DNA from 2 places in the Gordonia liuliyuniae genome. Region 1 is predicted to be linked to the other one. Evidence: riboswitches for the same ligand, from Rfam matches in the RefSeq annotation. Region 1 holds a riboswitch; the other holds the start of a gene.
What was found. A riboswitch is a leader RNA that binds a small molecule or an ion and turns the genes downstream of it on or off. The one in region 1 is predicted to bind cobalamin.

Region 1 (15,385 bases):
GGCGAGTTCCCCAACGCGCGACTCGTGGAGGTCGCCGACTCCTGGACGCTACTTCCCGAGGACCAACCCGAGCGGGTTGCGGCGGAACTGGCGGACTTCGTCAGGACGACCTGAGTGAGTCGATCCCACGTTTGTCCGAGGCCGATGAGAGAATGTCTCAGTGAGGTTCTATTCCGATGAAGCGGTGGTGCTGCGTCAGCACAAGCTGGGCGAAGCCGACCGCATCATCACCTTCCTCACCGCCGAGCACGGACTGGTGCGGGCGGTGGCCAAGGGCGTCCGACGGACGCGGTCCAAGTTCGGTGCGCGTCTGGAGCCGTTCGCGCACGTCGACGTCCACTTCTATCCGGGACGCAACCTCGACATCGTCACCCAGGTGCACAGTCTGCACGCGTTCTCCGACGACATCGCCTCCGATTACGGCCGGTACACGACGGCGTGCGCGGTGTTGGAGACCGCCGAGCGGCTGGCGGGCGAGGAACGCGCTCCGGCGAGACAACTGCACCGGCTGACCGTCGGCGCATTGCAGGCTCTCGCCGAGAACCGTCGGGAACGGCAGTGGATCCTCGACGCGTTTCTGCTTCGCGCCATGTCTGCCGCCGGGTGGATGCCCGCGCTCGACGTGTGCGCGCGGTGCGCACAGCCGGGGCCGCATCGAGCCTTCCACGTGTCGGCTGGCGGGGCCGTGTGCGTGCACTGTCGCCCAGCGGGCGCGGCGACGCCGTCGGTCGGCGTCCTCGATCTGATGGAGGCGCTCGCACGCGGCGAATGGGATCACGTGTCCGAGGCCACCGACTCGCAGCGCCGCCAGGCGACGGGGCTGACCGCCGCTCATCTCCAATGGCACCTGGAGCGCCAGCTCCGGACGCTGCCGCTCATCGAACGACATGCGCCGCACCGATCGGTGGCGCAGGAAGACCAGGTTGTCTGATGGCCCGATTCTCCCGCGACTCGTCCGCTGTTCGCGCTCCGTCGATAGCTGTCCGTCCGCCGGATCCGCATCCGTCGGGGGCGACTCCGCCGAACATTCCGGCCGAGTTCGTGCCGCAGCATGTCGCGCTCGTTATGGACGGCAACGGTCGGTGGGCGCAGGAACGCGGGCTGCCGCGGACCGAGGGGCACAAGCGGGGCGAGGCCGTCCTCATGGACTCGGTGTGCGGTTCCATCGAGCTCGGCGTGAAGTGGCTGTCGGCGTACGCGTTCTCGACGGAGAACTGGTCGCGGAGTCCCGAGGAGGTCAAGTTCCTGATGGGCTTCAACCGGGACGTGATCCGTCGTCGTCGTGACGAGATGAACGAGATGGGCGTGCGGGTCCGCTGGGCCGGGCGCCGCCCACGCCTGTGGCGGAGTGTCATCAAAGAGCTCGAGGTGGCCGAGGAACTCACCAAGGACAACAGGGTCATGACGCTCACGATGTGCGTCAACTACGGTGGGCGCGCCGAGATCGTCGACGCAGCCCGCGAACTCGCACGTCGAGCGGCGCGCGGCGAGATCGACCCGGACCGAATCACCGAGTCGAGTTTCGCCAGGCATCTCGACGAGCCGGACATGCCCGACGTCGACCTGTTCCTGCGTCCGTCGGGCGAGCAGCGCTTGTCGAACTTCCTGCTGTGGCAGAGTGCCTACGCCGAGATGGTCTATCAACAGAAGCTGTTCCCCGACTTCGACCGCCGCGATCTCTGGGACGCGTGCCTCGAGTACGCCAAGCGCGACCGCCGCTTCGGTAGCGCCTGACAGACGTCAGTCGTCCCCGACTGCGGTGTCCCCGACTGCGGAGTCTTGGTCTGCGGTGTACTGGGCGAGCAGCTCGACGAGGCTCGCCTCGAATCGGTCCGCGGTGATCCCGGTATCGTTCAGCGGGCCGGAGCCGTTCTCGTCCTCGTACAGGGCCAGAACGATGTGTTCGGTGCCGATGTAGTTGTGGCCGAGGCGAAGAGCGTGTCGGAACGTCAGTTCCAAGATCTTCTTCGCCGCGGTGTCGTACGGGATCAGGTCGGGGACCTCGACGGCGTCGGGGAGTGTGTCGCGGACCGATTCAGCGAGAGCGTCGGCATCGAGGCCAAGTCGGTTCAGCACGGCGATCGCGAGCGACTCACGGTCGGCGACCAGCCCGAGCACGAGGTGCGCGGACGTCACCTCGGGGTTTCCTGCGGCGCTCGCTGCATTGTGCGCGGCGGCCAGGAGGTTCCGGGCCCGAGGCGTGAAGCGGTTGAAGCCCTGCGACGGGTCGAGGTCACTCGCTATTCCAGGGGCCTTCGGTGTGAATCGTTTCTGGACCGCCTGCTTGCTGACCCCCATGCTCGCCCCGATCTGGGTCCATGAGGCTCCGCCGCGTCGAGCCTGGTCGACGAAGTGTCCGATCAGATGGTCGGCAACCTCGCCGAGGTGATCTGCGGCGAGGACCGCATCGCTGAGTTGCTCGAGGGGATCGTGATGGACAGTCTTGATCGCGTCGATCAGGTCGTCGAGGCGGACGGGAGGGCTGAGGGGTGTGTTGGATGGGGGCGTGCTGGGTCGGGGTGTGCTGGATACCATGTCGTCAACTGTAGGTTGACGATCTCTGGTCGTCAACCGATGGTTGACGGACGTTATGTGTGTCCGCGTGCGGAAAGGTGGGCGGCTCAGAGGGCTCCGAGGGAAAGATGCCCTCGGAAGCGAGTGTGGCGGCCGGTTATTCGACGAAGGGTCCGTGGGCAGGTTATTCGGTTCGTGGAACCGCGTCGGGTGTCGGTGCGTCTGACCTTGTATGAAGGACTCTGGGGCCTACATCAAGAAGCAGCTGGTCGAGATGGGTTTCGACGACGAAGTGATTGCGCGCATGCTCGCCAACGGCGACCTGACCCGGCTGCGACCTCGGTGGTATGCCACGCGGTTGCACGACCGGGTCGTGGCGTCCGCAGTCCGCGACGGTGGGGGCTGACATGTGTGGATGCGCTGGCGTTCCACGGCCTGTGGATTCCGCCGGGACATCACTCTATGCCGCACCTGCGGCGCAGTAAGCACCAGCGAGGAAAGAACGTGGCGTGCCGGCCGATCGCGGGTCCGGTGTACTCGGCTGACCGGGCCGTCGATCTCGCTCCGGTTGCGCTGAAGTATGCGAGTGGTTGCTTGGCGCAAGACGAGTGGATCGCTGTGGCTGACTCGTACCTGAACTCGTCCGGTGTCGGTGTCGGCGAACTGCGGTCGGAGATGGGCAGAATCGGAGCCATCGTCGGTCGATGGCTCGCCCGGGTGGAGCCCATGTCGCGGTCGGGCACCGAGAGTATCGCGCGCGTCAGGTTCGAATCGGTGGGCTACGACGCCGTCGTTCAACCGCTCATAAAGGGGTCGGGCATGCAGACATGCGGATAGGCAGGCTGCTCATCGAATGCGACAGTATGCGTCACCACACGAGCAGGGAGGACTACGAGTGCGACCACCATCGCGACCGACGTGCGCTGATCGACGGATGGCTCACCCTCCGCCTCACGTACGACGACGTCCTGTACGACTGGGGCGGTGTACTGGCGGACGTACGTGAGGTCACCAGGCGAGACCGACACCGAATTCGCCGGTGAACGCTCAGCGGACTCCGCAGTCGGCACAGGTGCCGAAGATCTCGACGGTGTGGGTGATGTCGGAGAATCCGTTCTCGGATGCGATCTTCGACGCCCACCGTTCCACGGGGTCGGCCTGCACCTCGACCGTCGTGCCACACACCCTGCACACGAGATGGTGGTGGTGCTCGGACGAGCAGTGGCGGTAGCGGGTCTCGCCCGACCCGTCCCAGATCGCATCGATCTGTTCGGCCTCGGTCAGAGCCTGAAGGTTTCGGTACACGGTGGTCAGTCCGATGGACTCACCTCGGTCGCGCAGCTTGTCGTGAAGTTGCTGTGCGGAAAGGAAGTCGTCGGTGGCCGACAGGACGTCGGCGATCGCCGCGCGCTGCTTGGTGGAGCGCTGACCGGTCACCGGCTTCGCGGGCTTGGTGCTCACGACTGTCCTTCCCGACGTTCCGTGGCATGTACCAGAGCGTCTACGACGATGTGTGCGACGTGGTCGTCGGCGAGTGCGTACTCGATCTCGCGACCCCGGCGCGTCCCCACCACCACACCAGAACGCTTCAGAACACTCAAATGCTGGCTCACCTGCGGCTGATTGAGGTGCAACGCGTCGACGAGTTCGTGGACGCACATCGCGCGGTCTTGCAGGCTCAGCACGATCGCGACGCGCGCTGGAGCCGACAGTGCGCGCAGCAGATCGCTCGCGGCGGAGTGGGCGGAGTGGTCGTCGACGAGATCGGCGGGCGCGGTCGGGGAGGACATGAAGTCCATCTTAAAGGAAGTGGTTTTCATTTCGCAGCGGCGTGATCGGCGGTACCGTCGATGTCATGAGCGTGGGCGCGAGACTCTTGCGGACGCGATGGTTGGTGCGGTCGCCGATCCCGCTGTTCCGTGCCGGGCTGGGCTTCCTGTTCGGTACGCGAGTGCTGCTGCTCGAGCACATCGGTCGCGTATCGGGCGAGAGCCGATTCGTCGTCCTCGAATGCGTCGAACGGCCCGATGACGATCACGTGATTCTTGCGTCCGGGTTCGGCGAGAAGTCGCAGTGGTACCGCAACCTCGTCGCCGAACCCCGGTGCTGGATCAGTATCGGGTTCGCCCGCCGACGGCCGGGGACCGCCAGCGTTTTGTCGGCAGACGAGGGCCGGGCGGTGATCGAGCGATACCGTCAGCGGTCGCCGAAGGCCTACGACGAACTGTCAGGTGTCATCGAAGAAGCCACCGGTCTCGCCATCGACGCGATCCCCTACGTCGAAATCGCCCTCGACGGCGGTAGGCGTCTCAGCAGATCGCGACCGCGTATCGTCCACTGGCCGAATCGGAGGCGACGAGCGTGTCGTTCACGTATACCCGGCACGCTGCGCGGTAGCCGCTCGTCTGGATGGAACTGCCGGCGAGCTGGTACGTGGAACGGGACGTGAGGGTGAGCGAGCCGTAGTACCAACCCTTCTCGCTGGCGTCCGACGGCAGCGTCGGGTTCTCCATCGTCTGAATCTCGTTGTCGGCGTCGAAATAGGTGAGTGATTCGTTGGACTGGTAGTCGCTGTAGAACACATAGCGAACGGTGTCGCCGACGGTCGGGTCGCTCGGGCTCGCGGAGGCGAGAGCGGCGGCCGGCACCAGCGCCGCCGTAGCAGCGGTGACGGCGATGCAGACGCGGATGACGGGGCGGGTGAAGAGGTTCATGGGGGGCTCCTTGGGAGTGTCCGGTCGGGCGGGCTGCTCGACCGAGTGAGATGAACCTACGACGCACCTACGACAAAACTTCTCTATTCGGACGTTCGGATGACACGGCGCATTCAGTCACTGAAGCATGCGATCGACGTGAAGACGCGACCAACGACTACCCTGTACAGGTACCCCTTACCCCCTACGTCGTGGAGATCAGTTAACCGTGGCTGTCCAGTCCAAAGTCGATGCTGTCGTCAACCTCGCCAAGCGGCGCGGTCTGGTTTACCCCTGCGGTGAGATCTACGGCGGAACCAGGTCCGCCTGGGACTACGGTCCGCTCGGTGTGGAGTTGAAGGACAACATTAAGCGCCAATGGTGGCGCACCATGGTCACCTCGCGCGAAGACGTCGTCGGTCTCGACTCGTCGGTCATCCTGCCGCGCCGCGTGTGGGAGGCGTCCGGCCACGTCGAAGTCTTCACAGATCCGCTGATCGAGTGCACCAACTGCCACAAGCGTCAGCGCCAAGATCATCTGCAGGAGGCGTATGCGCTGAAGAAGGGCATCGACGATTCCGACTCGGTTCCGATGTCGGAAATCGCTTGTCCCGAGTGCGGCGTCAAGGGTCAGTGGACCGAGCCGAAGGCGTTCTCCGGTCTACTCAAGACGTTCCTCGGGCCCGTCGACGACGCGGCAGGCCTGGCCTACCTTCGTCCGGAGACCGCGCAGGGCATCTTCGTGAACTTCAAGAACGTGATGACCACGGCGCGCCGCAAGCCGCCGTTCGGCATCGCGCAGATCGGCAAGAGCTTCCGCAACGAGATCACGCCGGGCAACTTCATCTTCCGTACCCGCGAGTTCGAGCAGATGGAGATGGAGTATTTCGTCAAGCCGGGCGAGGACGAACAGTGGCATCAGCAGTGGATCGATGCCCGCTTCCAGTGGTACGTCGACTTGGGTATCGACCCCGAGAACCTGCGGTTGTTCGAGCATCCGGCCGAGAAGCTGTCGCACTACTCCAAGCGCACCGTCGACGTCGAGTACAAGTTCGGCTTCGGCGGCAACCCATGGGGTGAGCTGGAGGGCGTCGCCAACCGGACCGATTACGACCTGTCGACGCACAGCGAGGCGTCCGGTGAAGACTTGTCGTTCTTCGATCAGGCGACCGGCGAGCGCTACACGCCGTTCGTGATCGAGCCTGCGGCGGGCCTCGGCCGTTCGATGATGGCGTTCCTCGTCGACGCCTACACCGACGAGGAGGTGCCGAACGCCAAGGGCGGCACCGATACTCGCACGGTCTTGAAGCTGGACCGTCGACTCGCGCCGGTGAAGGCCGCGGTCCTGCCGCTCTCGCGCAACGAGAAGCTGTCGCCGAAGGCACGCGATCTCGCCGCGGAACTGCGCAAGTACTGGAACATCGACTTCGATGATGCGCAGGGCATCGGCAAGCGCTACCGCCGCCAGGACGAGATCGGCACACCGTTCTGCGTGACCGTCGACTTCGACACCCTCGACGACCAGGCGGTGACCATCCGCGAGCGCGACACGATGAGTCAGGAGCGCGTCGCCCTGGACAACGTAGTCGACTACCTCGGCGGCAAGCTCATCGGCGTCTGAGCGCTGCTCGACTCGTCGCGGAGGAAGCTATGAGCCCGAAGATCGTGATGCTCGTCAGTGGTGTGCTGATGCTCATCGCCGCAGGAATGATGGCTGGCCAGGGCGAGTGGCTGATGTTCGGCATCGTCGTGCCGATCTGGTTGGTTGTGCTCGGCGCATGGCTCTACCGGGAGCGGACTCGGTAGAGCCGCTCGCCCCGCACACATCAGTCGATGGCGCGGTTCAGTTCGAGAGCGGAGTACTGAATGGTCGGGAATGGCATGCTGAGGTCATGGCGAAGCCCATGACTGTTGACGAGTACATTGAGGCCTTCCCCACGGCTGCGCAGGACCACCTCAGAGAGATTCGCACGTTGCTCTGGTCTGCCGTGCCGACGGCTGGCGAGCAGCTCAAGTGGAGCCATCCGGCGTATGTCCACCGTGATGGCGTCATCTTATTCATGTTCAGCGGCCACTCCAAGCATGCCAGTCTGGCTTTCACGCCCAGCACTCGTGCGGCTTTCGCCGATGAGCTCGCCGCGTTCCAAACCGGCAAAGGAACTGTTGCGTTGCCATACGGTACTGCGGTGCCCGTCGATCTCGTCCGGCGGATGCTCGAGTACCGCGTGCGCGAGTACGAAATCGAGGGAGTCAAGTGGATGTAGCGCCGCATTCTCTGTGGACGCCATTCACGAAGCATCACAGGTCCGCTGAAAAGGGCAGGAGTGAGGCGAAGGTGTTCACACGCGACGGTAACCACGTCAGGCGAGCCGCGCCTTCAGCGCGGCCACCGCGTCCTGCAACTCGGTGATGCGATCGATGTAGGGCTGCACGCGCTCGCGCACCTGAACGTCGGTGTACTGGGGGACGAGACTGCGCGAACAGTTCCAGTCGAAGGCTTCGATGTCGATGACGATGCTGCGTTCGCAGACGGCCGAGATCACCCCGTCGTCCACGTGACGCAGTCGTTCGAGGAGATGAGCGTCGTCCGAGACGACGGCGCGCCCGAACACCTTGAGGCGTTTGCGGAGCGGATAGTCGGCGACGAACAGTGCGACCCGGCCGTCGGCGTCGATGTTGCCCGTCGACACGAACTGGCGATTTCCTCGGAAGTCCGCGAACGCGATCTGATTGCCTCCGAGATGGTGAACGAATCCGACTGGGCCGCTTCGGTACTGGACGTACGGCCAGCCGGATTCGGTGACGGTCGCGAGGTGGAACTGAAACGCCGATGTGAGCATGCGCAGTTCTCGGGAGGTGAGCTCTTGCGGGCCGTCGTCACTGCTGAGCGGTGGGGTTTCGGCGCTGCGTGGCGCGTGCTGCCGGGCACGCGTCGCGTCGCCGTACGCGATTGTCTGGTACCGGCTTGCCATACCCACCAGTGTTCCTGATCGTTTCGAGATCAAGCGACGGAACATGTTCTATTTCTGCGGTATCGTCCACGTCCATGGATCGTCTCAGTGGCCTCGACGCCAGCTTTCTGTATCTGGAGACCCCCGAGCAACTGATGCACGTGTGCGCGGTGATCGTCCTCGACACGTCGACGATGCCGAACGGATACTCGTACAAGGAGTTTCGCGCGACGCTCGAGGAGCGTGTGAAGAAGCTGCCGCCGTTCACGCGTCGCCTCCGCCGCGTCCCGCTCGATCTCGGACATCCGGTGTGGGTGCAGGACGATCACTTCGACATCGCCCACCACGTGCACCGGATGGCGCTGCCCGCACCGGCGGGCTACGACGAGCTGATGGAGATCGCCGGACACTTCGCCGGGCTGCCGATGGACCGTGGGCGGCCGCTGTGGGAGATGCTCGTGATCGAGGGCTACCACGACCGTGACGGCAGAGAAGAAGTCGTCGTCATCACCAAGATGCATCATTCGACGGTCGACGGTGCGTCCGGCGCCAACCTGATCTCATACCTGTGCAGCCTCGAACCGGATTCACCTGCGTTGGCCCCGGCCGACCTGGGCCGAAACGAGAGGGGGCCGGGCGGTTTGGAGTTGATGGGACGCAGCGTGCTTGACACGCTCGGCCGGCCGCTAGCGTTGCCGAAGCTGGTGCAGCCGTCCATCGACTTGATCTCCGACACGATCGGCCGGGCTCTCGCCGGTACGACGATGGCCCCGCCCTTCACTGCGCCTCGCACTTCGTTCAACGGGACGATCGACGGCCATCGGACGGTGGCGATCGCCGATCTGTCGCTCGACGACATCAAGGCGGTCCGGAAGGCGACAGGGGCCACCGTCAACGACATCGTGTTGAGCGTCGCGGGCGGGGCGCTGCGCGAGTATCTGCGGGAGCGCGGTGAGTTGCCGGACACCACGCTCATGGCGTCGGTGCCGGTGTCGGTGCGCGAGGAGTCCAAACGGGAGAACGGCGCGAACAAAGTGTCCGCGCTGTTCATGCGGTTGGGCACCGACATCGAAGATCCGATGGAGCGACTCGCGTCAATGGCCGAGTCGAACAAGAACGCCAAGAACCACCACAAGGCGATCGGGGCGGACACCCTGCAGGACTGGGCGGAGTTCGCCGCGCCGCGGACGTTCGGTCTCGCGATGCGCGCCTACGCGGGCATGCGGTTGGCGGAGAAGCATCCGGTGATCCACAACCTGGTGATCTCGAACGTGCCCGGCCCGCCGATGCCGCTGTACTTCGTCGGCGCGGAGATCGTCGGCATGTATCCGTTGGGGCCGGTCATGCACGGCGCTGGGCTCAACATCACCGTGTTGTCGAAGAACGGCGTGGTCCACGTAGGCATCATCGCTGCCAAGCAGAGCGTGCGGAACCCGGAGAAGCTGGTGGTCCACTTCCCGGAGGAACTGCAGAAGTTGACCGACGCGGTTAGCCAGGGCGTCGGCTGACCCGCCCTATTCGATGACAGCGTCGCTAAACGTCGGCGGGTCGCCGAGGAAGGGTCGGTGAGACGGCGGCCGATTGCCGTCGACGTCGACGACGCCGAGCTCTTGCGCGAGTTCGGCTCCGACCAGGACGCGTCCGCTGCGGTCCATACGTCCCTGGTCGCGGTGCAGGGCGTCGATGATGCGGCCGGGGAACTCGACCGACTCGGCTGTTGCCGCGAGGCCGGAGTACATCTCAGGGTTCGCGTCGAAAGCCGCCACCGTTCGCTCTGTCTTGAGCAAACCCATCCACAGGGAGACGACGGCGACCTCGAACGGCCGGAAGTCGACGGCCATGTCGTGCGCCATCTTGTCGACAGCGGCCTTGCCCGCACCGTATGCCGGTCCGTGCATGTAGGCGGTCCCGCCGAACGACGACGTGTTCACGACCAGCCCGCCGGGAGTGAGTAGGGGAGCAGCGTAATACGTGGCGACGTACGCCGATCGCATCCCGACGTCGAACAGGTCGGTGAGGTCGAGCGGCTTGCGCCAGAACGGCCCCTTCTTCGTGAGGGCTGGCGGTAACGTGATCGCATTGTTGACGAGGATGTCGACTCGTCCGTGGTCGGAGCGGATCTGCTCGAAGAGGGCGGCCACCTGTGCGTCGTCGGCGTGGTCGACGATCATCGGGACGCCTGTCCCGCCGCGGCGAGTCACCTCGGCCGCGGTGTCCGCGACGGTTCCGGGCAGGGCGGACTCGCCCGTCGTGGTGGTCCGACCGGTCACATAGACGGTGGCGCCGGTGGCGCCGAGGGCGAGTGCGATGCCTTTGCCCGCGCCTCGGGACGCTCCGGTGACGACGGCGATCCTTGGCGTGGTCACGGGGCTTCTCCTAGCGATCGGTTCTCAGTCCATCGGGCGAGAACGGTGGTGGTGGCCTCGGTCAGGACGGGCACAAACGCGTCGGCGTTCATCACGCAGCACGCGTGGCCCGCATCTACTTCGTGGAGCGTCGCACCGGGTATCCGCGCGGCCATCTGCCTTTGGCGTTTCGGCGGAATCGCCCTGTCGCGCAACGGGACGACGACGGCCGTCGGCACATCGATCTCGCCGATCCACGGCCTGCTGTGGTGGCGGCCGATCGCAGCGAGGGCGTGCGCCGCCGCGAGCGGCCGGGTGGAGCGGAACTCGGACAGTGCCCATCGGTGGATGTCGTTGCGCGGCTCGATCTGTTCGAAGTCGCGGCGCCGTTCCAGACTGCGTCGGCGGGTGGCGAGCACCGATGCGCTGACGCTCTGGTGAACCAAGCGTTCGGTGAACTTCGACTGGAGCCGGTCCGCGCTCGCGCATAGGACGAGTCCGCCGACCCGGTTCGGATGCGCCCGCCAGACGAGTTGCGCGACCAGGGATCCCATGGAGAAGCCGGCGATCATCGCCGTGTCGATGCCGAGTTCGTCGAGGACGGCAGCAGCGTCGTCAGCGCAGTCTTGGAGGGTGAACGAGTCGGTGTGAATCCCGCGACCGTGCATTCGCTGGTCCATGGTGATGACACGGAACCGCTGTGACAGTGCATCGATGCTGGGAAACCAGCTGAGGCGTCCTGTGGTCGACAGGGCGTGCAGCAGCAGGATCGCAGGCGCGTCGTCGGCGGGGCCCGGCGTGTCAGTGATGAAGGTGGTGCCGCGACCGGGGAGATGCAGCATTCGGCCGTCCGGCACGTCGATCGTCCGGATACGAACCGAAGCGGGCAGCCGAGTGCCCAGGTCGCGTCGCTGCTTCGCCATGGAGCCCCTTTGAACCATTGAACTGCAACAAGTTCTAGTCCGGGTCACTATGCCACAGATGGTCCGCTGGTTTCAGCGGAGCCGCATGTCCTCTAAACGGACTAATCACCGCTATTGCGAGATACCTGAGAATGTGCGGGTGTTTAGTTGCAGGCGAGAGCTGCTCTCCCGCTCGCATTCCCATTCTCAGGAGCTCCCATGAAGATTCGTCTCGCACTCGCCGCTGTGGCGGCGTCTGCGGCCCTGCTCGCCGGCGCTGTCGGGGCGCCTGCCGCGCAGGCCGCACCCAGCACTGATGCAGTCGCCGCGAAGGCCGCGCTCGACTCGATTCAGCCCCAACCCCACGACGCCGCGAGCGTAATCGACGGCATCGCAGCCGCGAACGCTGTCCTCAAACAGCTCGGCATCACGCCGTTCACCCCGACCATCGGAGCCTGCACGGACTTCACGTTCCCGCTGGCCGTCGGTGGCGCAGTCGCGGGGCCGAAGACGCCTGGCCTGCCGGACCTGCCGTTGTTGGGGATTAAGAACGGCGACTTGACACTCAACGTGCTGGGCACGGACCACGACCTCAATGCTGTGAAAAAGGGTGAGGTTCTGTACGGATTCGTGCCGGTGGGTCTTATCAACGATTCCGGCGATAAGTCCGGGATGCGTGTGGCTTGGTTCAACGTCAACACGTTCAAGGGTGGACTCGGTGAACCCATGGGCGGCCTGTCAGACACCATCCTCGACGCGGTGGCGAAGCGGATTGCCGCTGCCGGCGTGCCGAAAGCCCTCGCGGACGGTGCGGTTTCACCGTTGAAGACCGCTTTGAACATCCTCCCGTCCAACGGCGTCCGCGGCGGCCTCGTCGACACCGGTGCGGGCACCGTCCTCTCCGCGATCTACGGAACGGTGAAGAAGGGCGACGCGACGTGCTTCTTCTTCCCGTCGCTGGGCATCGCGACCGCCAAATAGCGAGCACACCGATTCTGTGCCCGGGGCCACCGTCACGAAGGTCCCGGGCACAGTCGTGTCCACCGGAAAGTTATGATCGTCCGTGCCAGCGCACTCGATCAGTCGGGTAAGGGAATCCGGTGCGAATCCGGGACTGACGCGCAGCGGTGAGAGCGACGCATCGGACAACGACGTCACTGGGTGATCACGCCTGGGAAGACGTCCGACAGCGGTAGACCTCGAGTCCGAAGACCTGCTGGCTCGCGCGGGAGGAACCCCCGCGGGATCCGCAGACGAGCTTCGCGTTCTGAGCTCGCGGCCCTGAAGGACCCGATGTCTCGCCTCTCCCGTGCTCCGTTGTTCGGCGCTGCCGTTCTCGCCTCATCCATCGCACTCCTCGCCGGATGCGGCGCATCCGGCGACACGTCGTCGCCCGATGCATCGGCGGTCGACGGCTTTCCGGTCACACTCGCCAACTGCGGTGACGACGTGACCGTCGATGCGCCGCCGCAGAGCATCGTCTCGCTCAATCAGGGCACCACTGAAGTGCTGCTGTCGCTCGGGCTCGCCGACCGCATGGCGGGGACCGCGACATGGACCGACCCGATCCTGCCGTCGCTGGCGTCGGCGAACGAGAAGGTCAAGCGCATCGACGACAACTGGCCGTCGTTCGAAGCCGTGCTGGCCGAGGAACCCGACCTCGTGACGGCGTCGTTCGGGTCGACGTTCGACAAGGGCGGCACGGCGCCGCGTGCACGGTTCACCGAACTCGACGTCCCCACCTATCTCGCGCCGTCGGACTGCGAAGGCAAAGAGGACACCGTGGGCGACGGTTCGCGCAGCACCGACTTCACGCTCGACCTCGTCTACAAGGAGATCATCGAGCTCGGAGAACTGACCGGAACTTCAGAGAAGGCCGCCGACGTGGTCGCCGATCTGAAGCGCCGTGTGACGGCCGCTTCGGATTCGGTACACGCTGAGGGAACGACGGTCCTGTACTGGTTCTCCGACTCGGAGTCGCCGTACATCGCAGGCTGCTGCGGAGCCCCGGGCGTCGTCAGCAAGGCGCTCGGACTCAAGAACGTCTTCGACGACACGCGTGACGAATGGCCGCAGATCGGGTGGGAGGAGGTCGCGAGCCGCAACCCGCAGGTCCTCGTGATCGGCGACTTGACGCGCGACACGCAGTCGGGTGAATCGGCGCAGAAGAAGATCGACTTCTTGGAGTCGAATCCGGTCACCCGCGAGATGGACGCGGTGAAAAGCAAGCGATACATCCTTGCGACCGGTGCGGAGATGAACCCGTCCCTGCGCACCGTGTACGGGATCCAGAACGTCGCGGACGGACTCAAGAAGCTCGGCCTGGGCACGTGAACGGGGTGCAGACGCGGCTCGGCACCGTCGTCGCACTCTGGTTCGGCGGGCTGGCGCTGTTGCTCGTATCGATCGGTTTCGCGATCACGATCGGGCCGTCCGGTCTGGGCATGACGGACGTGGGATCGTCGGTGCGCGCCGAACTGTTCGGCGGCGACTCCGGACTGTCGAGGCTCGAGGAGTCGATCATCTGGAAGCTGCGACTGCCACAGTCGGTGCTCGCGGCGGCGTGCGGCGCAGGCCTGGCCGTCTGCGGCGGTGTGCTCCAGTCGCTGTTGCGAAACCCGCTCGCGGACCCCTTCGTCCTCGGTGTCTCATCGGGTGCGTCGGTCGGCGCGGTGTCGGTGATCCTCCTCGGCTTTGGAGCCGGTGTGATCGGCATGGCGGGAGGCGCGTTCGTCGGGGCGCTCGCCGCTTTCGCGCTGGTCCTGCTGCTCGCTCGTCTCGCTGGAGACACCACCGACCGGGTAGTCCTCGCCGGTATCGCTGCCACCCAGTTGTTCTCGGCATTGACGTCGTTCATCGTCTACACCTCGGCTGACGCCGAGCAGACGCGCGGCGTTCTGTTCTGGTTGCTGGGCTCGCTGTCGTCGCCGTCATGGACCGAAGTAGCGGTGTGCGGCATCGTGACTGTCGCCGGTCTCGTGATCTGTCTGCTGTCGTCGGGTGCGTTGGACGCGTTCGCGTTCGGCAACGACGCGGCGGCTTCGCTCGGCATCAACGTCGCACGGACCAGACTGCTGCTGCTGAGTGTCACCGCCCTCATCACCGCGGTCGTGGTGAGCGTGTCCGGTGCGATCGGCTTCGTGGGTCTCGTGCTGCCGCATGCGGCGCGCGCGATCGTCGGTGTCCGACACCGCGTGATGCTGCCGACTCTGGCGATCATCGGCGCGCTGTTCCTGGTGTGGGCCGACGTCGCCGGACGCGTGCTGATCGCGCCGCGCGAACTGCCGATCGGGGTCATCACCGCGATCGTCGGCGTCCCGGCGTTCGTGGTGGTTCTGATCCGTCAGGGGCGCCGATGATTCTTCGGGCGCAGGGAGTCGGCTGGGATGTGGGCAGTCGGCGGATCCTCGACGACGTCGACCTGGCGGTGGCTCCGGGGGAAGTCGTCGGGCTGATCGGGCCGAACGGGTCGGGCAAGTCGTCGTTGCTTCGCCTGCTCGCCGGGCTCGGCAAGCCGAGTCGCGGCAGCGTGCGGCTCGACGAGACGAACATCGAGAAGCTACCGCGGCGGAGGGTCGCCCAGCGTGTCGCGTTCGTCGAGCAGGCGGCGGTCACCGATCAGAATCCACGGGTCGTCGACGTTCTCGCGTTGGGGCGGACACCGCATCGTCGGACGTGGGCCGTCGGATCGGCGTGGGATCGACAGATCGTCCAGACTGTCGCGAGGGAGACGGAGATCGACGGCATGCTCGACGAGCGGTACGGCTCGCTGTCGGGCGGCGAACGCCAGCGTGTGCAGATCGCACGGGCGTTCGTGCAGGAGCCGGAGGTGATGATCCTCGACGAGCCCACCAACCACCTGGACATCAAGTACCAGCTGAGTCTGCTCGAGCTAGTCTCCACGCACGTCCGGAGCACCGACGCGTCGGCGATCATCGCCGTACACGACTTGAACCTCGCCGCGATGTTCTGCGACCGCA
Region 2 (15,385 bases), on a different contig from region 1:
CGTCGAGTGGTACGCGCTGTCGTCCGGCGCCGCGGTACGCATGGACTCGGGCACCGAGAACCTCGACTGGGTGGCCGCGACGCTCAAGCGCATCGTCGAGTTCACTCAGGACGGCGGCGAGATCAACATCGTCGTCAGCGGCATCAACGTCGGCGGGCAGGCGTACTGGAACGCCGAAGCGACGATGCTGATGCACACGAAGGGCATCCTGGTGATGACCCCGGACTCCTCGATGGTGTTGACCGGCAAGCAGGCCCTGGACTTCTCCGGCGGCGTGTCGGCCGAGGACAACTTCGGCATCGGCGGCTATGACCGGGTGATGGGACCGAACGGCGAAGCGCAGTACTGGGCGCCCGACTTGAACTCGGCGATCGACATCGTGATGAGCCACTACGACCACACCTATGTGGCTCCCGGCGAGGATTCCCCGCGTGCGGCCGCGTCGTCTGACCCGATCGACCGGGACATCTCCGACTTCCCGCATGAGTCCGAAGGCAGCGAGTTCGCGACAGTCGGCGAGATCTTCTCGGCGACTGCCAACCCGGATCGGAAGAAGCCGTTCGACATCCGCTCGGTGATGCGCGCCGTCGCCGACCAGGATCTGCCTGCTTTCGAGCGGTGGGCTGGCATGGGCGACGCCGACACCGTCGTCGTGCAGGACACGCACATGGGTGGCCGCGCCGTCACCCTGATCGGCATCGAGTCGACGCCGATCAACCGCCGCGGATTCCTGCCGACCGACGGCCCGGACACCTTCAGTGCGGGAACGCTGTTCCCGCAGTCGTCGAAGAAGGCCGCCCGCGCGATCAACGCCGCCAGCGGAAACCGCCCGGTGGTCGTCCTGGCGAACCTGTCCGGCTTCGACGGTTCCCCGGAGTCACTGCGCAAGCTGCAGCTGGAATACGGCGCCGAGATCGGCCGCGCGATCATCAACTTCGACGGTCCGATCGTCTTCTGCGTCATTTCCCGCTACCACGGCGGCGCGTTCGTCGTCTTCTCGAAGGCGCTGAACCCGAACATGACGGTTCTGGCGATCGACGGGTCGTTCGCGTCCGTCCTCGGCGGAGCCCCCGCCGCGGCGGTCGTGTTCGCCGGTGAGGTCGGCGTGCGGACTGCGAAGGACCCGCGGGTCCAAGAGCTCGTCGCGCAGGCGGCCGACGCGTCGGGCGCCGAGCGTGCGGAGTTGAGCGCCGAACTCGACGAGCTGCGCGCATCCGTGCGGGCCGAGAAGATCTCCGAGATGGCCGCCGAGTTCGACGGCGTCCACGACATCCACCGCGCGGTGCGTGTCGGCTCGGTCGATGCGGTGATCGCCGCAGCCGAACTCCGTCCCCGGATCATCGACGCCTTCGCGAAGTAGGTACCACCGCCGAATCGCGTTGCACAACGGTTGCCTGGCGACCGTTGTGCAACGCGATTCCGGCCCGACTACCGGGCGGCCCCGGCCAAGGCGGCGCCCCAGGACTGCATCGGCAGCCTGATCGACTCTCGTTCGAACTCTCCGAGTACCCGGCTGCGCAGATGGCGCTGCACACCCCACTGCGCACCAGGCTTCGTGGTCACCGTCATGCGCAGCATCGCGTGGGACGACGTGACCTCTTGGACGCCGAGCATCTCGGGTTCGCCGAGGACCTCCTCGACGATCTCGGCGTCGCGCGCAGCACGCAGCGCCGCACTCAGCGCGACGTCCTGCGCCCGCTCGAGGTCTGCGTCGACGGCGACAGGGACTTCCAGGCGGGCGACGGCGAAGTCCTGACTCATGTTGCCGACCCGCTGGATCTCGCCGTTGCGGATGTACCAGAGCGTGCCGTCCATGTCGCGCACAGTCGTGATGCGGAGGCCGACGGATTCGATCTCGCCGATGACCTCACCGAAGTCGGCGATGTCGCCGACCCCGTACTGGTCCTCCATCATCATGAACACACCGGACACGACATCGGCCACCAGGTGCTGAGCGCCGAAACCGATGGCGAGTCCGAGAATGCCGGCCGACGCGATGAACGGAGCGATGTTCACGTCCAGCTCGGACAGGATCGACAAGACCAGCCAGACGAGGATGACGACCGACACAGTCGATTTGAGGACCGAGCCGATCGTCTTGGCGCGCTGCGCGCGGCGTGCGTTCGCCTTCGGGCTGCTGCGCGCCCCGGTCCGCTCCCGTAAGCCGCGGACGAGGCGTTTGCCACCGTCGTCCCGCGACGCGCGCGGCTTCGTCACGCGGTCGATCACACGGAACAACAGCCATCGCACCACGAGCGCGGCGACGATGAAGCAGACGATCCTGATCGGCGTCTCGATCAGCCACGTTCGGTTGGTGTCCGTCCATTCGAATGCGAGCGATTGAGTAGTCATGGTGTCGACCGTACGTACGACACCGTCACGTGTGCAGGTCCCCGATGAGTCGCCGGACCTCGCGCACCGCGATGACCATGGCGAACGCTGCGAAGATGATCGACAACACTGCGGCGTCGACGGCGAGCGCGCACAGCACGCCGACCGCCGCCCCCGGAAGCGCCCCGAGATTCAGAATCGTCGCCAGCCTGCGGTCGACTGTGCCCTGCCGCATGTGCCCGTAAGTCCCGACGATCGCGTTCGGGAAGAACATCAGCAGCGACGTGCCTTCCGCCGTCGGTAGGTCGGAGCCGAAGAACAGCATCAGGACGGGAACGGCGAGGAGACCGCCGCCCAACCCCATACCGGCGGCCCACGCACCGATCACCGCACCGAACGCCAGCGACACCGGGATCGTGTACGCGAGATTCGCGATCATCTCGTCGGAGATGAGAGCCGACCCCGACGACAATCCCAGACCCGTCGCATCGAGGATGAGTTTGACCCCAGTAGCCACGAGGATCGCGACGAACAGCCAACGCAGCGGACGCTGCGGGACCGCGACGACCAGTCGAGCGCCGAACAGTCCGCCGACGGTCGCACCGAGCGCCATCCCCGCCCCTGCGCGCAGGTCGACCGATCCGCCGATTGCAGCGAACACCGCCGCACCGACGCCGGTGACCGCGATGTTCGCTGCTCCCGCCGTGCCGTGCAGCGCGTGCCGAGACAGCGTCGTCGTGCGTTCGAGCGCCGGTACGTAGAACACGCCACTGCCACCGCCGAGGAGTCCTCCGATCGCTCCGCCGGTGAATCCGATGCCCGCCTCGACGCCTGTCCATTCCGCATTCTTCACGGCGAAACAGTAGCACTTGTCTGAGGAGTAGTTCTCAGCTTGTCTGAGTAGTTGCCTCGCTCAACCTGCGGTGAGCCGACGGCGGTCCAGCAACGCGAGCTGCAAGGCGCTCAACAAACGCTCGGCCGGGTCGTCCAGATTGAGTCCGGACACCTGACGGGCTCGGTCGACGCGGTAGCGGAGTGTGTTCGGGTGGACGCCGATCCGGTTCGCCGCATCGCGGACGTTGCCGTGGGCGTCGAGGTAGGCGCGAACGCTCTCCTCCAGGTGCGCAGTGCGTTGGGTGTCGTACGCGACCATGGCGGTCACCCTGGGGTCGACGAGTTGGTCGCGGTCGACGAGCGCGTCGAGGATCTCGCCGAGCAGTACCGCGGTGCGCGCCTGGGCGAGCGTCGTCACCCGATCGGCTCCGCCCACGCGGGTCGCGGCGAACACGCGATCGACCTCGCGGCGAGCCCGGGCGACCTCGGCCAGCCCGTCGACCGGGAATACGACGGTCGCGTGCAGGCGGCCGCCGCCCAACACCGGGTCGCCGTCGAACCGGGCGACCAGCTGACCGACCCAGCGGGTGATCGGCGCGACGTCGGCGGCGGGCACCAGGATGTACGCGCGCTCGGCGATCAACGTGGTGAGCGCCGACGTCGCGTACGCGCTCGCGTGCAGCCGAACGGCTCCGCCGACGGCGGCGATCGCGTCGGTGGGCGTGAGCGACCCGCCCTCCGCGGCGATACCGATCACCGCCGCGCGCTCGGTCACCGGCCACCCGAGATATGCGCCGGCCGACGATGCGTCGACCCCGCCGTGCTCGCCGAAGAGTCGCTGCAGCAGTTGAGCTTCCGCCGACGGCGCCGCCATCGACCGGGTCAGGATCCGTGACGCGACCGACGCGGCGCCGGTCAGCACGTCGACCGAGTCCGCGACCAACGCGGTCGCGCCTTCCTGGACCCAGATCGAGCCGAGATGCCGACCGGTGGCGCTGTGCACGCCGATCACGAGCCGCCGCCGCATCGCGTGCTCGGCGTCAGCGGGCACGTCGACCACTTCTCCCCCGCGACGGATCGCGTCGAAGACACCCCACCTGCGCAGCAGTGCGAGGTAGCTCGGCGGGCCCTCCCGCCCGAGGATCGTCTGCACACGCAGATCGTCGGCCTCTCCGTTGGACGGCGAGTAGGCCAGGACCCGCGCACTCGTCGCGTCCTCGATCGACACCAGCCCGCCCGTCCCGCGCGCCACCAGGCCGACGAGCCCGATCAGATCGACGTCGGCGAGCACGTCCGGATCTCCGGGGTGCCCGGCGGCCTCGCGCCCACGGTGCAGGTCGGCCTGCACCAGGCTCAGGATCCGGTCCCACCGCGCTCGCGCGTGGACGCCGACGACGGCGACACCCGACTCGTCGACGATCGGCTGCGCCTCGGCCGGCCCCGTGAACGCCTTCGTGAGGATCGCGCGCGGCAGACGGCCCCGGTGCTCGCGCAGCAGCCACTCGCGCATCCGATCGCCGTCGACCCCCACGAGGACGATGAGATCGGTCGACGCATCGGCTCCCGCCGCCACATCGTCTGCGTCGAGCAGCGCGACATCGGCGACCACGACGCCATCGGCCCCGGTCACCGCCCAGTCGACGGCGGTGTCGAGGGCATCGATCACATCACCCAACGGGGCTCCCTGAAATTCCGGCATGCTCACATCCTGACAGCACCTTCAGAGATTCGAACAACGAATAGACGTCGTTGTTGTGAGAATGCACGAGGCGGGTCGGCGGCTCGCAGACTGTACTGGCAGACATGACCACTGCGCACGACTCCCACCACGACACGTCCGCGACGGACGCCGCCGAGCCGGCGACTCTCGCCGACCTCGCAGTCCGGGCCGACCATCTGGTCACCCGGTGGCTCACCGACGCCGCTTCTCGGGGCGACCGCCCGGATGCCTCCGCACGACGCCTGGCCGCGGTCCTGTCCGACCCGAAGGGCCTCGACTTCACCGTCGGCTTCGTCGACCGCGTCATCGGCACCGAGGACACCGCAGCCGCGGGAGCTGCGCTCGCCGAGATCGTCGCCGACGCACCTGATTCGCTCGGCGCACTCGACCTGCTGCAACTGCGCGCCGGCGCAGCCCTCTCCCAGCGGATCCCGAAGGTCGTGATCCCCATCGCCCGCGCACGTATGCGCGCGATGGTCGGCCACATGATCGTCGACGCCCGCGAGAAGCCGTTCGCGAAGGCGGTCACGACCTTGCGCGCAGGCGACCACCGCCTCAACGTCAATCCCCTCGGCGAAGCCGTTCTCGGCGACGCCGAAGCCGACAACCATCTCGCCGACGCGCGGGCGCTGTTGCGTCGCGACGACGTCGACTACGTGTCGATCAAAGTCTCGTCGATCGCGTCCCAGATCTCGATGTGGGCGTTCGACGAGACGGTCGACTACGTCGTCGAGCGGCTGGCGCCGATGTACACCGAGGCCGCAGCGGCACCTGCCGGCAGCAAGTTCATCAACCTCGACATGGAGGAGTACCGCGATCTGGAACTGACGATCGCCGTGTTCACCCGCCTCCTGTCGCGGCCTGAGCTGCATGACTACGAGGCGGGCATCGTCCTGCAGGCCTATCTGCCCGATGCGCTCGGCGCGATGCAGCGTCTGGCCGCGTTCGGCGCGGAACGGGTAGCAACGGGCGGTGCGGGCATCAAGGTCCGCTTGGTCAAGGGCGCGAACCTGGCGATGGAGACCGTCCACGCGGAGGTTGCGGGCTGGCCGACGGCGACATGCGAGTCGAAGGCTGCGACGGATGCCAACTACAAACTCGTCCTGCACTGGGTGTGCACGCGTGAGCGGACGGCAGGACTTCGGCTCGGCGTCGCCGGACACAACCTCTTCGACATCGCGTTCGCCCACCTGCTCGCCGATTCGCGGGGCGTAAGCGACCGCGTGGAGTTCGAGATGCTGCAGGGCATGGCCACCGAGCAGGCCGAGGTGGTGAGCCTCGACGTCGGACGTCTGCTGCTGTACGTGCCGACCGTCAAGCCCACCGAGTTCGACGTCGCGATCTCGTATCTGGTTCGCCGACTCGAGGAGAACGCCGCGTCGGAGAACTTCATGTCCGGCATCTTCGATCTCGCGCCGGACAGCGACGTCCACCGACGCGAGGCCGGCCGGTTCACCACTGCCGTCCACGGGTTGCAGCGCCTGCTCGACGAGCGCGGCGAGCAGCCGCCGCTGCCCAATCACCGCCAGGACCGCGCGGCCGAGGAGTCCGCAGCCGAACGCCCGTCGCTGCCGTTCTCCGGCACGCTCCCCTCGTTCACGAATGAGCCCGATACCGATCCGTCGCTGTACGCGAACCAGGCGTGGGCGCGAGCGGCGATCGCCCGCAGCGCGGCGCCGGGGTGGCTCGACGCGCAGAGTGTTCCGCCGACGCTGGCCGCATCCGACGTCGACGACCTCGTCGGACGGGCCCGCACTGCGGCGGTCGCCTGGTCTGCCCGGCCCGCCGCCGAGCGCGCGGCGATCCTGTATCGCGCCGCCGACCTGCTGTCGCGTCGTCGGGGCCACCTCGTGTCGATCGCCGCCGCGGAGGCAGGCAAGTCGGTCGCGCAATCAGATCCGGAGATCTCCGAGGCCATCGATTTCGCCCGCTACTACGCGCACCGGGCGCTCGAACTCGACCGGATCGACGGGGCAAGATTCACCCCCGACCGCGTGATCGTGGTGACGCCGCCGTGGAACTTCCCCCTCGCCATCCCCGCGGGTGGGACGTTCGCCGCTCTCGCGGTCGGTGCAGCGGTGATCCACAAACCGGCGGCACCCACCCCCCGGTGCTCGATGGCGGTGCTGGAAGCACTGTGGGACGCCGGAGTTCCGCGCGAGGCATGTCTCGGTGTGTTCCCGGACGAGGGCGACGCCGGCCGCGCTCTCATCAGTCACCCGGACGTCGACCGCGTCATCTTGACGGGCGCGTCGGACACGGCGGCACTGTTCGCGTCCTGGCGGACGGACCTGCGGATCAACGCGGAGACATCCGGCAAGAACGCCATGATCGTCACCCCGTCGGCGGATCGCGACTTGGCGATCGCCGATCTCGTGCACAGTGCGTTCGGTCATGCCGGGCAGAAGTGCTCGGCTGCGTCGCTCGGCATTCTCGTCGGCAGTACCTACTCGTCGACGCGGTTCCGCAGGCAATTGATCGACGCTGCCTCGTCGATGGTCGTCGGATGGCCGACCGACCTGGCCGCCACCGTCGGACCGTTGACCGAGCCGCCGAGCGAGAAGCTGCGCCGCGCCCTCACCACATTGGAGCCGGGCGAATCCTGGCTGTTGAAGCCGCGGATGCTCGACGACTCCGGCCGACTCTGGTCGCCCGGCATCAAGGACGGCGTGGCGCCGGGATCGTTCTTCCATCTCACCGAATGCTTCGGCCCGGTCCTCGGGTTGATGCGCGCAGACGACCTCACCGAGGCACTCGCGCTGCAGAACGCCACCGACTTCGGGCTCACCGCGGGACTCCACTCGCTCGACACTGCCGAGGTCCGAACCTGGCTCGCGGAGGTCAATGCGGGCAACGTCTACGTCAACCGCGGCATCACCGGGGCCATCGTGCGCCGCCAGTCGTTCGGCGGCTGGAAGCGCTCGTCGGTCGGGCTGGGTTCCAAGGCGGGCGGGCCGAACTATCTGATGCTGTTGGGGTCCTGGGCCGATGCCCCGGCAAGCGAGACGGATGCCTCGACGGACGCAGCGGTCTCGGCACCGCGTACACCGGCGGTCGCCTCGCTGGCCCGGTCGGTTGCGTCCTGCCTCACCGACGCCGAGAAGCAGTGGTTGGCGCACGCGCTCGCCGACGACGACCGCGCCTGGGCCGCAGAGTTCGGCGCCGGCCGTGACGAGTCCGGGCTGGCGGCGGAGGCGAACGTGTTCCGCTACCGACCCGCGGACCTCGTCCTGCGCGTGTCCGCCGACGCGGGTCCCGCGCCGACCGCCCGGCTACTCGCGGCCGCGGCGACGTCGGGCGCACGAGTACGGGTCAGCGTGTCACCGGACGTCGGGTCGGCGACCGCACAGGTCGTGGGTGTCGCGACATCGCAGGGCATACCGGCGGCGTCGGCCTCCGACACGGACTTCGCCGCTTCGATCAGGACTATCGGCGCGCCGCGGATCCGGCTCGTCGGTTCGGCGCCCGCCGCGGTCCTGGCTGCAGCCGCGGCACGGCCGGACGTCGCACTGCTCGACGACGCAGTCACCTCGTCGGGGCGGGTCGAGCTACGGTACTGGCTCAACGAACAGGCGGTGTCGATGACGTTGCACCGGTTCGGGAATCCGAACCGGCCGTTCCACCTGCTCGCAACCGAGCTGACGACGCCCCGATGACGCTCCCCGCCTGACGCTTCGTGCACGCGAACGAATATCGTCGAACCGATTCGTTCGGATCCACATTAGTGACGCGTGCGCGGGGCGGCAGAATTCCCGAGGTACGAGATGTGGATCACATACGCCCAGTCGTGTGGTCGGATGGCAGACAGGTGATCGCATCCACGTCTTCGACCAACACCAGAGGGAGCCCCGATGTCAGTAGCGTCCGACGGCAGAGCGTTTCAGATCTTCGCCGTCGTCCTGTACTTCGCGGCGATGCTCGGCATCGGGTACTACGCGTACCGCAAGACCAAGAACGACCTCGACGGGTACATGCTCGCCGATCGCGGGCTCAAACCGTGGATCGCCGCGCTGAGCGCGGGTGCCTCCGACATGTCCGGATGGCTACTGATGGGTCTGCCCGGCGCGATGTACCTGTCGGGGCTCTCCGAAGCGTGGATCATGATCGGTCTGCTGATCGGCGCGTGGACCAACTGGAAGATCACCGCGCCACGGCTGCGCGCGTACACCGAGGTGGCCGGTGACGCGATCACCATCCCGAGCTTCTTCGAGACGCGCCTGCGCGACTCGTCGCGCATCCTGCGCATCACCTGCGGCGTCATCATCCTCGTGTTCTTCACCTTCTACGTCTCCAGTGGAATGGTCGCGTCCGGCAAGTTCTTCGACAGCGCGTTCGGCATCGACTACACGGTCGGCATGTTGATCGTCGCCGGCGTGACGATGCTCTACACGCTGTTCGGCGGGTTCCTCGGCGCGTCGTTGACCGACGTCGCGCAGGGCGTACTGGTGGTCATCGCGCTCCTGGCGGTGCCGATCATCGGCGTCATCAACCTGGGCGGCGTCGGCGCGACGATCGACGGGGTCCGCGCGGTCGATCCCGACGATCTGAGCTTCTTCGCAGGCAGTTCGGCCATCGCAATCATCTCGTCGGCGGCATGGGGTCTCGGCTACTTCGGGCAACCGCACATCATCGTGCGCTTCATGGCGCTGCGCTCGCCCGCCGAGGCGGGCACCGCCCGGCGCATCGGCATCGCCTGGATGTTCGCCTGCGCGCTCGGCGCCGTCGGCACAGCCCTGGTCGGCATCGCCTACTTCGCCGAACACACCACGGAGGCTCCCGAGGACTCCGAGACCGTCTTCCTCGCGCTGTCCCAGATCCTGTTCCACCCGTTCATCGCGGGCCTCGTCCTGGCCGCTGTGCTCGCCGCGATCATGTCGACCATCTCGTCGCAGTTGATCGTCTGCTCGTCTGCGCTGATCGAAGACCTGTACAAGCTGGTCGCGGCGAAGACCGGTCGACGTGAACTCAGCGACACCACGTACGTCCGCCTCGGCCGTCTCGGCGTCCTCGCGATCGCTGTGATCGCCGCCGTTCTCGCGATCTCGCCGTCCAACAGCATCCTCGACCTCGTCGCGTTCGCGTGGGCGGGCTTCGGCGCGGCGTTCGGACCGGCCATCGTGCTCTCGCTGTACTGGCGCCGACTCACCTCGTGGGGCGCACTCGTGGGCATTGTGGTGGGCGCAGTGGTCGCCTACGCGTGGGGCCAGTCGTCGTTGAGCGACGACATGTACGAGATCGTGCCGGGCGTTGCCGCGAGCTTCCTCGCCGCCATCGTCGTCAGCCTGATCACGTACCGGCCGAACCCGGAGATCGACGCCGAGTTCGACGCCGCGAAGCGGTTGGCGAAGACCGGTGGTGTCGGCAAGCCCGGCGATGAGGCCACACCGGTCGACGCCAGGGTTTAACGCACACGATCTCGCGAATGTGGAAAGCGCCGACGCATCGATAGAATCAGCCTCGCAACAGGTTCGCCCGGCGATTCGTCGTTCCGGGCGTCGAAAGAGGGAATCCGGTGAGAATCCGGAGCTGACCCGCAGCGGTATGTCGGAACGACCGCCGTCACATGCACTGGATCCGTGAACCGGTTCTGGGAAGCGACGACCAGTAGGAGCGCACAGCGCACGCCGACAAGCCCGAAGACCTGCCTGTCGTACCGGGCGCGCCGCGCTCGGTGGCTGTCCGCCTCGTGGATCGGGCGATGGCTCCGGTCGGGTGCGAGCATGCTCGCACCCCGATGGAGCGCATCTCCTGTCGGGCGACGGTCGTCACCACTGTTTGCAGGAGAAGAAGCATCCATGTCCGTCGACACGACGACACAGACCACCGCACCGTTCATTGCGACTGTCCCGGGCACCGCCCGTATCGGCGCGAATCGAGAACTCAAACGAGCCGTCGAAGCCTATTGGGCCGGTCGTTCCGACCGCGCCGCTCTCGAAGCCGTCGCCGCCGATCTGCGGGCGACGAGCAGGCGCGCCCTGACCGACTCCGGCATCGACTCGGTTCCGGTCAACACGTTCTCGTACTACGACCAGGTACTCGACACCGCGGTGATGCTCGGTGCGCTGCCACCGCGCGTCGAGGCGATCAGCGATCCGCTCGACCGCTACTTCGCCGCCGCACGCGGCGGCGCCGGCCACAGCGGCCCAGATCACAGCGACACAGACAGCGTCGCACCGCTGGAGATGACCAAGTGGTTCGACACGAACTACCACTACATCGTGCCGGAGATCGGCCCGGACACGTCATTCGTTCTCGACGCGACCAAAGTTCTGGCCGAACTCGCAGAGGCGGCAGCCGACGGGGTGCACGGACGCCCGGTGGTCATCGGCCCGATCACATTCCTCGCGCTGTCGAAGGCCGTCGACGGAGCGGACGCGCCGCTGGCCCGTCTGGACGAGGTCGTCGCGCTGTACGCCGACCTTCTCGGCCGTCTCGCCGAGGCCGGCGCCCAGTGGGTACAGATCGACGAGCCCATCCTGGTGACCGACGCCGTCGAGAACCTCCCGGCACTCGCCGAGAGCGTCTACTCGACGCTGTCTGAGGTGGCGACGCGGCCGTCGATTCTGGTCCAGACGTATTTCGGCGACGCGCGCGAGTCGCTCGCGGCTCTGGCCCGCACCGGTGTGGAAGGCGTCGGCGTCGACGTCGTCGCGGGCGGAGTCGAGAGTGTGAAGTCTGCCGGACTCGGCGACAAGGTCGTCGTCGCCGGTGTCGTCGACGGACGCAATGTGTGGCGCACCGACCTGGACGCCGCCCTCGCGACGCTCGAGTCGCTGCGCGGATCGGTCGGCTCGCTGGCGGTCTCGACGTCGTGCTCCACCCTGCACGTGCCGTACACCCTGGCAGGCGAGGACGGTCTCGATGACGCACTCCGCGGCTGGCTGGCCTTCGCGAGTGAGAAGCATGACGAGGTCGTTGCACTGGCCCGCGCGTACGCGAACGGCCGCGCCGACCAGGACGAGGCGTTCGATGCGGCAGCCACCGCACTGGCGAGCCGCACGAACGACCCGAGACTGCACGTCGACTCGGTCCGCACCCGCCTGGCCGGGCTGTCGTCGGCCGACTGGACGCGTCCGGACTCTGCGGCGCGACGCGCCGTGCAGCACGCGGCGTTGAACCTGCCTGCCCTGGCGACCACGACCATCGGCTCGTACCCGCAGACCACCGACATCCGGAAGGCCCGGCAGGCACTGCGCACCGGAGCCATCGACGACGCCGAGTACACCCGGCGCATGCGGGCCGAGATCGCCGACGTCATCGCACTGCAGGAGACGATCGGGCTCGACGTCCTCGTGCACGGCGAGCCCGAGCGCAACGACATGGTCCAGTACTTCGCCGAGCAGCTCGACGGCTTCTTCGCGACCTCGAATGGCTGGGTCCAGTCGTACGGTTCGCGCTGTGTGCGTCCGCCGATCCTGTTCGGTGACGTCGTCCGCCCGACCCCGATGACGGTCGACTGGACCGCGTACGCCCAATCGTTGACGGCCAAGCCGGTTAAGGGCATGCTCACCGGTCCGGTGACGATCCTCGCGTGGTCGTTCGTGCGCGACGATCAGCCGCTCGCCGAGACCGCGAACCAGGTGGCGTTCGCGATCCGCGACGAGACCATCGACCTCGAGCAGTCGGGGGCGGCGATCATTCAGGTCGACGAGCCCGCGCTGCGTGAGTTGCTACCGCTGCGGGCGGCCGACCGCGCGGCGTATCTGGCGTGGGCGGTCACTGCCTTCCGTCTGTCGACGTCCGGGGTCGCCGACGCCACCCAGATCCACACGCATCTGTGCTATTCGGAGTTTGGCGAGGTGATCGGGGCGATCGCCGACCTCGACGCCGACGTGACGTCGATCGAGGCAGCACGCTCGCACATGGAGGTCCTCGCCGACCTCAACGGGATCGGATTCGCCAACCAGGTGGGGCCGGGCGTCTACGACATCCACTCACCGCGCGTTCCTGCCGCCGACGAGGTCACCGCGTCGCTGCGTGAGGCGCTCTCCGCCGTTCCGGCGGACCGCCTGTGGGTCAACCCCGACTGCGGTCTCAAAACCCGGACCACCGATGAGGTCGCCGAGGCGCTGACCAACATGGTCGCCGCCGCGCACGCCGTGCGCTGACGGCCAGTGACCTCAGATTCCCCGCTCAGCACCGACACCGGCCGCACAAGCGGTCGGCGCCCCTGAGCGGGGAATCTGACGTCACGCAGGCATCCGGCGCTGCTGCGGACCGTTGTAGGCCGACAGCGGACGGATCAGCGCGTTGGACGCAGACTGCTCCATGATGTGGGCGGTCCACCCGGTGATCCGGCTCATCACGAAGATCGGGGTGAAGGCGCCGATGTCGAAGCCCATCAGGTGGTAGGCGGGGCCGGTCGGGAAGTCTAGGTTCGGCAGAATGCCCGTGCGTGAGGTCATCTCCGCTTCGAGTTCGCGGTAGATCCGCAGCCATTTGCTCTGTCCGAGATGCTCGGACACCTCGACGAGAGCGTCGTACATGGTAGGAACGCGGGAGTCGCCGTTCTTGTAGACACGGTGGCCGAAACCCATCACCTTCTCCTTGGCGTCGAGCTTGGCGGCGAGCCACGGCCGCGCGCGTTCCGGACTGTCGATCTCGATCATGTCGTACATGACCGCCTCGTTCGCGCCGCCGTGCAGCGAGCCCTTCAGAGCGCCGATCGCCGCGGTGACGGCGCTATACATGTCCGACCCGGTCGAGGTCACGACCCGCGCGGAGAACGTCGACGCGTTGAAGCTGTGCTCCGCGTACAGGATCATCGACTTCTCGAAGGCCCGCACGATCGCCGGATCCGGGATCTCGCCGAAACACATCGTCAGAAAGTTCTCGGCATATCCGAGTGCGTGGTGTGGTTCGATCGGGTCGAGGCCGCGGCGCCGTCGCATGTCCGCCGCCACGATCGTCGGGAGGATCGCGAACATCCGCTGTGCCTTGGCCATGAGCGTCGCCGAATCGGTGGAGTCCTCGTCGGGATCCTCGGTGCCCAGGTAGCTGATCATGGTGCGGACCACGTCCATCGGGTGGCAGGTGTCCGGTGTCCGCGCCAACACAGCCTGCGCGGACCGGTCCAGCCGACGGCTGGCCCGTTCACGCTGGGTGAACTGCGCCAACTGCGCATCGGTCGGCAGTTCGCCATACCACAGCAGGTACGCGACCTGCTCGAACGAGCAGTTCCCCGCCAACTCCTGCACGGCGTAGCCGCGGTAGGTCAGCGAGTTGGTTTCGGGCACCACTTTAGAGACGGCCGTCGTATCGACGACGACCCCGGCGAGCCCCTTGTAGATGGTGGGGGTTGATTCAGTACGCGGGGTTGATTCAGTACGCGGGGTTGATTCGGTATTCAGAGTTGATTCAGTACTCATGGGGGTCACTTCCCTGATCTGCGGTCGGAGCGCGGTCTGGTGTAGGTGAAGAGGTTCTGATCGAAGGCGTTGTAGTCGGAGTAGCGGAGGAACTCGTAGAGCCGCGCTCGGTGCTGCATGACGTCGAGCTGCCCCGCCTGTGTGCCGGTCTCCGCGATGGCGGCCAGTCCGGATTCGACGGCGCCCATCGCGAGCCGGAGTGTGGTGACCGGGTAGATCACGACATTGAATCCGAGGTCGCGCAACTGATCTGTGGTGAGCAGCTCCGATTTTCCGAACTCGGTCATGTTGGCCAGGAGCGGGGCGTCGACCGCCCTGCGGAAGGTCTCGAACTCCCATTCATCGGCGAGCGCCTCGGTGAAGATGAGGTCGGCGCCCGCGTCGACGTAGGCCTTCGCCCGGTCGATGGCGGCGTCAAGCCCCTCCACACCGCGGGCGTCGGTGCGCGCGCAGATGATGAAGTTCGGGTCGCGCCGGGCGCCGACGGCCGCCGCGATGCGCCGGAGCATGTCCTCGGTCGGGACGACTTCCTTGCCGTCGAGGTGACCGCACCGTTTCGGATTCACCTGGTCTTCCAGGTGGCAGCCGGCCAGCCCCGCGTCCTCAAGCGTGGTGATGGTGCGGGCGGCGCTCATCGGCTCACCGAACCCGGTGTCCGCGTCGATGAGCGTCGGGAGATCGGTCGCCCGGGCGATCGATCCGCCGCGCGCAGCGACCTCGGTGAGGGTCGTCAAGCCGATGTCGGGCAGCCCGAGATCAGCGGCCAGCGCCGCGCCGGAGACATACACGCCCTCGAAGCCGGCGTCGGCGACGATCTTCGCGACGAGCGGGCTGAATGCGCCGGGCCACCGCTGCAGATCGCCGGAGTCGAGAGCGGCGCGCAGATTCGCGCGCTTGACGGCGTCGCTTACGCCGGAGCTGAAGAGCCCGGTGGTCTGTCCCGCCATCAGAGGAGTCCCGCACCGGTGGCGGGCGCGGAGGCGAGCACGTCGTCGAGCACACGGACGTTCAGTCCACCGAGGGCATCGGCGGCGAGGGACTGTAGTCCGGTGGCGGCGGCGGTGAACCGTGCCTGCTCGGCGGGCTCGACCACGCCGTCGGCCATGCGGGCGAACTTGTCGAGGTACTGCGT

Region 2: linked by a shared signal. The riboswitch ahead of metE (5-methyltetrahydropteroyltriglutamate--homocysteine S-methyltransferase) and the one ahead of L5G33_RS13295 (ABC transporter substrate-binding protein) in region 1 are both predicted to bind cobalamin.

What each region holds. Positions count from the first base shown of each region.
Region 1 is NZ_JAKKOR010000009.1:319,831-335,215, reverse strand. Features, by position in the region: gene L5G33_RS13395 (alpha/beta fold hydrolase) at 1-114, shown strand, start outside; gene recO (DNA repair protein RecO) at 161-931, shown strand; gene L5G33_RS13385 (isoprenyl transferase) at 931-1,734, shown strand; gene L5G33_RS13380 (Clp protease N-terminal domain-containing protein) at 1,741-2,535, opposite strand; gene L5G33_RS13375 (hypothetical protein) at 2,747-2,920, shown strand; gene L5G33_RS13370 (hypothetical protein) at 3,133-3,351, shown strand; gene L5G33_RS13365 (DUF559 domain-containing protein) at 3,342-3,557, shown strand; gene L5G33_RS13360 (Fur family transcriptional regulator) at 3,562-3,975, opposite strand; gene L5G33_RS13355 (ArsR/SmtB family transcription factor) at 3,972-4,304, opposite strand; gene L5G33_RS19440 (hypothetical protein) at 4,331-4,552, opposite strand; partial or broken gene L5G33_RS13345 (nitroreductase family deazaflavin-dependent oxidoreductase) at 4,466-4,681, shown strand; gene L5G33_RS13340 (hypothetical protein) at 4,824-5,228, opposite strand; gene L5G33_RS13335 (glycine--tRNA ligase) at 5,437-6,828, shown strand; gene L5G33_RS13330 (hypothetical protein) at 6,858-7,013, shown strand; gene L5G33_RS13325 (iron chaperone) at 7,100-7,471, shown strand; gene L5G33_RS13320 (pyridoxamine 5'-phosphate oxidase family protein) at 7,568-8,179, opposite strand; gene L5G33_RS13315 (WS/DGAT/MGAT family O-acyltransferase) at 8,254-9,666, shown strand; gene L5G33_RS13310 (SDR family NAD(P)-dependent oxidoreductase) at 9,673-10,524, opposite strand; gene L5G33_RS13305 (alpha/beta fold hydrolase) at 10,521-11,426, opposite strand; gene L5G33_RS13300 (hypothetical protein) at 11,625-12,386, shown strand; cobalamin riboswitch at 12,456-12,640, shown strand; gene L5G33_RS13295 (ABC transporter substrate-binding protein) at 12,699-13,739, shown strand; gene L5G33_RS13290 (FecCD family ABC transporter permease) at 13,736-14,764, shown strand; gene L5G33_RS13285 (ABC transporter ATP-binding protein) at 14,761-15,385, shown strand, end outside.
Region 2 is NZ_JAKKOR010000013.1:113,651-129,035, forward strand. Features, by position in the region: gene L5G33_RS17740 (ATP-binding protein) at 1-1,360, shown strand, start outside; gene L5G33_RS17745 (mechanosensitive ion channel family protein) at 1,429-2,352, opposite strand; gene L5G33_RS19470 (sulfite exporter TauE/SafE family protein) at 2,378-3,184, opposite strand; gene L5G33_RS17755 (PucR family transcriptional regulator) at 3,245-4,864, opposite strand; gene L5G33_RS17760 (proline dehydrogenase family protein) at 4,969-8,541, shown strand; gene putP (sodium/proline symporter PutP) at 8,737-10,290, shown strand; cobalamin riboswitch at 10,333-10,548, shown strand; gene metE (5-methyltetrahydropteroyltriglutamate--homocysteine S-methyltransferase) at 10,681-12,993, shown strand; gene L5G33_RS17775 (bifunctional 2-methylcitrate synthase/citrate synthase) at 13,075-14,253, opposite strand; gene prpB (methylisocitrate lyase) at 14,259-15,200, opposite strand; gene prpD (2-methylcitrate dehydratase PrpD) at 15,200-15,385, opposite strand, start outside.